2 regions of the Kitasatospora sp. NPDC059599 genome follow, and region 2 is predicted to be linked to the other one. Evidence: riboswitches for the same ligand, from Rfam matches in the RefSeq annotation. Region 2 holds a riboswitch; the other holds the start of a gene.
What was found. Region 2 has a riboswitch for cobalamin ahead of ACFV04_RS31815 (CoA-acylating methylmalonate-semialdehyde dehydrogenase). Riboswitches for the same ligand answer to the same signal wherever they lie in the genome.
Positions count from the first base shown of each region.

Region 1: it holds a riboswitch for cobalamin, as region 2 does, so the genes downstream of both, ACFV04_RS33040 (FecCD family ABC transporter permease) here and ACFV04_RS31815 (CoA-acylating methylmalonate-semialdehyde dehydrogenase) in region 2, are expected to answer to the same signal.

Region 1 is NZ_JBHWCL010000128.1:9,981-14,183, forward strand. It holds gene ACFV04_RS33035 (ABC transporter ATP-binding protein) at 1-680, opposite strand, end outside; gene ACFV04_RS33040 (FecCD family ABC transporter permease) at 677-1,756, opposite strand; cobalamin riboswitch at 1,849-1,997, opposite strand; gene sodN (superoxide dismutase, Ni) at 2,085-2,480, opposite strand; gene sodX (nickel-type superoxide dismutase maturation protease) at 2,739-3,101, shown strand; gene ACFV04_RS33055 (CGNR zinc finger domain-containing protein) at 3,250-3,837, opposite strand; gene ACFV04_RS33060 (amino acid ABC transporter ATP-binding protein) at 3,965-4,203, opposite strand, start outside.
Region 2 is NZ_JBHWCL010000119.1:3,306-7,508, forward strand. It holds gene ACFV04_RS31810 (acyl-CoA dehydrogenase family protein) at 1-228, opposite strand, end outside; gene ACFV04_RS31815 (CoA-acylating methylmalonate-semialdehyde dehydrogenase) at 225-1,724, opposite strand; cobalamin riboswitch at 1,948-2,140, opposite strand; gene ACFV04_RS31820 (OmpL47-type beta-barrel domain-containing protein) at 2,538-4,203, shown strand, end outside.

The sequences.
Region 1 (4,203 bases), on a different contig from region 2:
GTGAGCACCGTCGGTCCGGCCTCGCGGGCCAGCGCCAGGACCTCCAACTGGTGGGCGATGTCCAGGTGGTTGGTGGGCTCGTCGAGCACCAGCAGGCGCGGCTCCTGGACCAGCGCGCGGGCGAACAGCACCCGCTGCTTCTCGCCCCCGGACAGGCTCAGGAAGCCCCGTCCGGCGAGGTGGTCCGCCCGGACCCTGCGCAGGGCCCCGGCGCAGCGCTCCCGGTCCGCGTCGGTCGGGGCGCCGAACCCGCGCCGGTGCGGCAGCCGGCCCATGGCGACCACCTCGGCGACGGTGAAGTCGAACTCGGCGGAGTGCTCCTGGGTCAGCGCGGCCACCCGTCGGGCGGTCGCGCGCGCGGAGAGCGCGTACAGGTCGTCGCCGTCCAGCCGGACGGCGCCGCCGGCCGGCTTCAGCACCCGGTAGACGCAGCGCAGCAGGGTCGACTTGCCGCTGCCGTTCGGGCCGACGAGGCCGACCACCTGCCCGGCGGCCGCCGCCAGGCTCACCTCGTGGACCAGCCGGGTGCCGGCCAGTTCCACCGAGACGGCTTCGACGGCGAGGTCCTGGGCCCGCGCCCGGCCGGCGGTCTCCGTCCGGCCGGCGGTCCCGGTCGGGTCGGCGGGGCCGGCGGGATGGGCGGGATCGGGCATCCGGGGCACCCCGTTCGAGTCGGTCACCGTCGGCCTCCGAAGGCGTGGCCGCGCCGGCGCATCATCAGCAGGAAGGCGGGCACGCCGAGCACGGCGGTGAACACCCCCACGGGCAGTTCGGCGGGCGCCAGCAGGGTGCGGGAGGCGATGTCCACCCAGACCAGCAGCAGCGCGCCGGCGAGCGGTGCGACCAGCAGCACCCGGCGGTGCGCGGCGCCGACCAGCATCCGTGCCAGGTGCGGCACCAGCAGTCCGACGAAGCCGATCGCCCCGCTGACCGCGACCACCGTGCCGGTGACGGCGGCGGTCACCACGAACAGCTCGCGCCGCAGCCGGTCCGGGTCCACGCCGAGCGAGGCGGAGGTCTCGTCCCCCATGGCGAGCCCGTCGAGCCGGCCGGCGGCGCAGCCGAGGTAGGTCAGCCCGGCCAGCACGGTGCAGCCGGCGATCGGCACCGAGCCCCAGGTGGCGCCGCCGAGGCTGCCGAGCAGCCACATCATGGCGTCCCGGGCGGCTTCGCCGCGGTCCGCGGCGAAGACCATCAGGGTGGTGGCGGCGGAGAAGCCGTAGGAGAGCGCCGTGCCGGTGAGCACCAGTCGCAGCGGGGTGAGCCCGTACGCGGTGCGGGCGGCGAGGTAGACCAGCGCCATCGCGACCAGCGCGGAGCCGAAGGCGGAGGCGGAGACCGCCCACGCCCCGAGCGAGGCGAAGGCGCCGAACAGCAGGACGGCGTTGGCGCCGACGGCCGCGCCGGAGGAGATGCCGAGGACGAACGGGTCGGCGAGCGCGTTGCGCACCAGCGCCTGGACGGCGACGCCGGTCGCGGCGAGTCCGGCGCCGACCACGGCGGCCAGCACGGTGCGGGGCAGCCGGATCTCCCAGACGATCGCGTACGCGGCCGCCTCGTCGGCGTCCAGCCGACCGCCCGTCAGACCGGCGGTCAGCAGCCGCAGCACGCGGGGCAGTGCGATGCCGGAGGACCCGAACGCCACCCCGCAGACCAGTGAGAGCAGCAGCGCGGCGGCGAGGCCGACGGCGAGTGGGACGGCGGGTATTCGGCGGACGGGCGGGCCGACCGCACGGGTCGTGGGTGCGCGGTTCACGGGTGCGCCTTGCCTCGGGCCGCGGGTGTGCCGGGGCGGGCGCGGGCCGCGGGCGTGCCGGGGCGCCGTTCCCCTCGCAGTCCGCGGCGAGTTGTCGGGAGGTCAGCGACCGGGGGCGATCGGGCTGGCGCGGCCGCACCGCTGGTGCGGGCCGTGCTCACCGTTGCGGGTCAGCGCCGGATTCACACCGGACTTCCCCCTCGGACGCCCTGGCAGCATAACAGTCACTCAGGGCAGGCAACCCTTACCGGGTCGGTCCGGGCGTGGACGCACGACCGCCCCCGTCCGGCGGTGCGGACGGGGGCGGTCGGGTGGCGACGCGTCAGGCTCAGGCCTGCTTGGTCTCCCAGAAGATCTTGTCGACCTCGGCGATCAGGTCCAGCAGGGCCTGGCCGGTGGCCGGGTCGGTGGACGCCTTGGCGGCCGAGGCGGCCTTCAGGGTGTCGTTGATCAGCTGGTGCAGCTGCGGGTACTTCTCGAAGTGCGGGGCCTTGAAGTAGTCGCTCCACAGCACCGAGATGTGGTGCTTGACGGCCTCGGCGCGCTGCTCCTTGATGATGACGGCGCGGGCCCGGAAGTGCGGGTCCTCGTTGGCCTGGTACTTCTCCTGGGTGGCCTTGACGGACTCGGCCTCGATCCGGGCCTGCGCCGGGTCGTACACGCCACAGGGCAGGTCACAGTGGGCGTGAGCGGTGGCACGCGGTGCAAACAGACGAGAGAACATGGGAGTCCTTCCTTAGATCGTCTTCCCGCGCCCGAGATTACCCTTCCGCCCTCGTGGTTTCGCGATCGGGCGGTGGGCCTAGGGCAAAAGGCGGACCCGGAACCGGGGTATTCCGGACATCGAACAGGTGACGCTCCGTACGGCAGACTGGGGGCCGGCGGCGCGGGAGGAGGAGTCGTGGCACGGAGCACGGAACCGGGGGGACGGGACCGGGGCGGCGCGCTGCCGTTGGGGCTGGTCGACGTGGCGGGCCGGTCGATGGTCCCGACCCTGCACGAGGGCGACCGCCTGCTGGTCCGCTACGGCGCGCCGATCCGGCCGGGGGCCGTGGTGCTCTTCCGGCACCCCTTCCAGCAGGACCTGCTGGTGGTGAAGCGGGCCGCCGAGCGCCGGTCCGGGGGCTGGTGGCTGCTGTCGGACAACCGCCCGGTGGACAGCGACAGCCGCAGCTACGGCGCGGTCCCGGACGACCTGGTGCTCGGCCGGGTGCTGCTGCGGCTGCGCCCGAGCCCGGCCTGGCTGGCGCCGGGCCGCCGGCTGGAGCGGCTGCTGCTCTCCCCGCGGCTGGCCCGGGTGCCGGGCCTGGCCCGGCGCCTCGGCGTCTGGGTGGAGGAGGTCTGATCCCGGGCGGCCGCCCGCCCGGTTGCGCCCCGTCGCCCGGTTGCGCCCCGTCGCCCGGTTACGCCCCGCCGCCCGGTTGCGCCCCGTCGCCCGGTTGCGCCCCGCCGCCCGGTTGCGCCCCGCCGCCCGGTTGCGCCCCGTCGCCCGGTTACGCCCCGCCGCCCAGTGCGGCCTCCGCCTCCTGGCGCTTGCGGGCCCGGTAGGCGGCCACGTTGGCCCGGGTCGCGCAGCGGTCCGAGCAGTAGCGCCGGGAGCGGTTGGTCGAGGTGTCCAGGTAGGCGTTGCGGCAGGGCGCGGCCTGGCAGATGCCCAGCCGGTCGGCGCCCAACTCGGTGAGGTGGACGGCCAGGCCCATGCAGGCGACCGCGCTGAAGTGCGCGGTGGCGGTCGGCGAGTTGTCGGCCAGGTGCAGGTGCCAGCGCGGCCGTCCGGCGTCGTCCAGGTGGTCGTGCCCGGAGATCAGCGGGCTGACGGGGTACTCCATCAGCAGGCTGTTCAGCAGGTCGACCCCCCGGGTCTCGTCCCCTTCGGCGGCGGCTTCGAAGACCCCGCGCAGCCGGGTCCGCACCGCCCGCAGCCGGGGCAGGTCGGACTCGTCGGCGAGCGCGGCGGCCCGCGACGAGTCGGAGAACAGGGCGCGCACCGCGTCCACGGAGGTCAGCGTGTCGGTGCCGCGCTCGGGCTCCTCGGTGTTCACCAGTCGAACGGCGAGATCGGCGTACGAGGCGAGCTCCACGGCGGTCCTTCCAGAAAATCGGTAACGGGCTGACTGCTTCCAGCCTATTACCCGTGCGGTGCCCCAACGACTCGGGCGAGCATCGGCGCCCGGCAGGAGCTGCCAGCCGGGCGCCGACGGTGACGGTTCAGAGCACCTTGGACAGGAAGGCCTTGGTGCGTTCGTGCTGCGGGTCGGTGAGGACGTCACGGGGGTTGCCGGACTCGACCACCACGCCGCCGTCCATGAACACCAGCGCGTCGCCGACCTCGCGGGCGAAGCCCATCTCGTGGGTGACGACGATCATCGTCATCCCCTCCTCGGCCAGCCCGCGCATGACGTCCAGCACCTCGCCGACGAGCTCCGGGTCGAGCGCCGAGGTGGGCT
Region 2 (4,203 bases):
CTCGAACACGAGCACGCCGTCGGCGCGGGTGAGTCCGGAGCCGCCGGACTCCTCCCGGACGTACACGCCGGCCAGGCCCAGGTCGGCGGCCTTGCGCAGCACGTCCAGCGGGAAGTGCTTGGCCTGGTCCCACTCGACCGCGTTCGGCGCCAGGTGCTCCCGGGCGAAGGCCCGGGTGGTCTCGGCGACGGCGCGCTGGTCCTCGGTGAGGTCGTTCATCGCGCTCATCCCATCGTCGGCATCGTGAAACTCGCGCCCTCCTTGACCCCGGAGGGCCAGCGCGAGGTGACGGTGCGGGTGCGGGTGTAGAAGCGGATCGCGTCCGGGCCGTGCTGGTTGAGGTCGCCGAAGCCGGAGCGCTTCCAGCCGCCGAAGGTGTGGTACGCGATCGGCACCGGGATCGGCACGTTGACCCCGACCATGCCGGTGTTCACCCGGCGGGCGAAGTCCCGGGCGGTGTCGCCGTCCCGGGTGTAGATGGCCACGCCGTTGCCGTACTCGTGCTCGCTGGGCAGCCGCAGCGCCTCCTCGTAGTCCGCGGCACGCACCACGGTCAGCACCGGGCCGAAGATCTCCTCCCGGTAGATCCGCATGTCCGGCGTCACCCGGTCGAACAGCGAGGCACCGAGGAAGTAGCCGTCCTCGTGGCCCTCCAGGCGGAAGTCCCGTCCGTCCACGACGAGTTCGGCGCCCTCCCCGACCCCGAGGTCCAGGTAGCCACGGACCCGCTCCAGCGCGTCGGCGCCGACCAGCGGGCCGAAGTCCGCCGCCGGGTCGTCCGAGCGGCCGACCCTGAGCGCGGCGATCCGCTCGACCAGCTTCGCCACCAGGGCGTCCGCGGTCTCCTCCCCCACCGGGACGGCCACCGAGATCGCCATGCAGCGCTCGCCGGCCGAGCCGTACCCGGCGCCGACCAGCGCGTCGGCGGCCTGGTCGAGGTCGGCGTCCGGCATCACGATCATGTGGTTCTTGGCGCCGCCGAAGCACTGCGCCCGTTTGCCGTGCGCGGCGGCCGTCGCGTACACGTACTGGGCGATCGGCGTGGAACCGACGAAGCCGACGGCCTGCACCCGTGGATCCTCCAGCAGGGTGTCCACGGCCTCCTTGCCACCGTTGACCACGTTGAGCACGCCCGGCGGCAGCCCGGCCTCCAGGAACAGTTCGGCGAGGCGCAGCGGCACCGACGGGTCCCGCTCGGAGGGCTTGAGGACGAAGGCGTTGCCGCAGGCCAGCGCGGGCGCCGCCTTCCACAGCGGGATCATCGCCGGGAAGTTGAACGGCGTGATGCCGGCGACCACGCCGAGCGGCTGGCGCATCGAGTACACGTCGATGCCGGTGCCGGCGTTGTCGCTGAACTCGCCCTTCAGCAGGTGCGGGATCCCGGCGGCGAACTCCACCACCTCCAGACCGCGTTGGAGGTCACCGTGGGCGTCGGCCACCGTCTTGCCGTGCTCGGCGGAGAGCAGCCGGGCCAGCTCCTCCTTCTCCCGCTCGACGAGCTGCAGGAAGCGCAGCAGCACCCGCGCCCGCCGCTGCGGGTTCCAGGCCGCCCACGCGGGCTGGGCCTGCGCGGCGTCGGCGATCACCGCCTCGACCTCGGCGCGGTCGGCCAACGGCACCCGGGCCTGCACCCGGCCGGTGTTGGGGTCGTACACGTCGCCGTACCGCCCGGACGAGCCGGGTGTGCGCTTGCCGGCGACGAAGTGCGTCAGTTCACGGACCATCGGTTCCTTCTCTCGACATGGGTGGGGAGAGGAGGAATGGAGGGGGCACCGCCGACACCGGCGACCGCGCGCACGGTTGTGCGCCGGCACGGTGTACGGCAGTTGACGGACCGTCAGAAGCGGGGCGCCCTGACGGTCGGCAGCACGGCAGCGGCACGGGAGCCTCGTCGGCACCCGTACGGATCAGCAGCCCGAGTCATGCGTGTCGTCTCCATCCTCGTGGAAAACACGAACCACCCGCGGCCGGTATCCTGACTCCCGGATCCACGCCCGCCCCCGGGCCTTCCCGGCTGGCTGCCAGTGGCCGTCTACCTGCGAGGACGAACTCCCCGGTCACAGTGGCGGGACCGTGCCGGACTCACACCGGCTTCCCTGACACCGCGGACCTGCCCTCGACCATATAGTTGGACGTCCTAGTAAGTCCAGAGCCCCGGCCGCGCGCCGCGCCCGCCCACCTGCCCGGCCGCCCGGCCGCCCGGCCGCCCGCGCCCAGCCGCGCGGGAGACGCCACCTCCGCCGTCACCCGGCCGGACCGAACCGTCTCGAAACGCCGACGGCAGTGGCTCCCCGATCGCCCGACCGCGTGAACCGATCCGGACCGAAGGCTTGTCTTCCGCCCCCGTTCGGTCCCCGTCCGGGTGCCCGGGGCCGGTGTCCGCCGGAAGGTGAGCGCGTGGGGCGGAGCGGACACGGCGACAGAAACACGGAGACATGAGACTCATGAGGTTCGATCGCGGCAGGCGCCCACGCTCCTGGCGAGCGCGAGCAGGCCGAACCCTGGCCGTCCTCGGCCTGGTACTGACGGGAACGGGCATGGGCTTCCACCCGGCGCCGGCCTCCGCCCTTGTCACGGCGGACTTCCGCAGCACCTCGGTGGTCCTGACCAACAACAGCGACCTCCCGCTGATCCTGACCGACCACTACCTCCAGCACGGGTGCTGGGAGACCGAGCCACCGGCCCGGATCGAGCCGGGCAAGGTGGCGCTCTGGAAGTCGGTGTCCTGCGGGGCCGGAACGGGCACCGAGGGCTCGGCCTTCTACCGGATCGACAACGACAAGGGCCCCAACCTGCGCCTGCACTGGGACAACGCAGCCGTCGGCGGGCAGAGCTACGACGAGACGGTCCCGAACGGCTACGCGCTCTCCCGCGACGGCGGGGACGGCGACCACACCACCGTCAACTACGCCTTCGACTGCAACTCACGGATGTGCGACGGCATCCCCGACGACTGGAAGCTCCACGGCGTCGACATCGATCCGGGGGACGGCAGCCCGATGAAGCACATCGACCTGCCAGGCATGGGCGCCGACGTGAACCGGCCCGACATCTTCGTCCACCTCGACTGGATGGCGGACGACACTCCCGGCAACGTCCACAGCCACCAGCTGTCCGCCCAGGCGATCAAGAGGGTGGTCGACGCCTTCGCCAACGCGCCCTACCAGCGTCGAGGAGCCCCCGGACCGGGCATCAACCTGCACGTCGACGCCGGCCCGGACAGCATCCTCGACTTCTCCACCGGCCGGACCTGGGGAGCCCTGAGCCGGGCACGGCAGGTCGCCGAGGTCGACAACCTCGGCACGTTCAAAGGCGATTGCCCGAATCCGAGCAACCCGGACCCGGACAATGACGCGTGCAACTACGTGTGGGACGACTTCTACAAGATCAAGACGGCCTCCGGTGGCTTCGTCAGTGCCGGCCGTTCGCCGGTGTTCCACTACGCGCTCTCCGCTCACCTGCTCGCCCCCGGCAGCAGTTGGAACGGTTACGCTCCCCGCGGCGCCAGCGATTTCGTCCTCGCACTCGGCAACCAGCCGCACCACGTCGGCACCGAGGACGATCAAGCCGGCATCCTCATGCACGAACTCGGCCACAATCTGAGCCTGGATCACGGCGGAGGGGACGCCGTCAACTTCAAACCGCAGTACTTCAGCGTGATGAACTACTCGTACGGGTCGGGGATGACGAGCGGGCCCACCACGTACATCGACTACTCGCGGGTGGCGACCGGCCTCGACGAGAACCGGCTGGACGAGAACACCGTTCCTCCCACCGGAACCGTGCCCTACGGCATCCGTCGTTACTGCGCAGCGGTCAAGAAGTACGTCACCACCTCGACCAGCCTCAACTGGGTCGACTGGAACTGCGACGGCAACGTCGACCAGGTGCCCGTCCCCGCCGACATCGACGGCGACGGCGCGATGACCTCGCTCGCCGGATACGACGACTGGGCGCATCTGAAGCTGACCGGCGGAGCGATCGGCCATCCCGGCATGCCGCCGCTCCCGGAGCCGGAGGCGGTCCGCGAATTCGACGACAACGTGGCCCGGCTGATGCAACCGCCGGACACCACTGCCCCGGTCACCACCGCCACCGCCGATCCGCCCCCGAACGACGCCGGGTGGAACAACACCGACGTCACCGTCACCCTCGGCGCGACCGACGACATCAGCGGCACGGCCAGGACCGAGTACGACATCG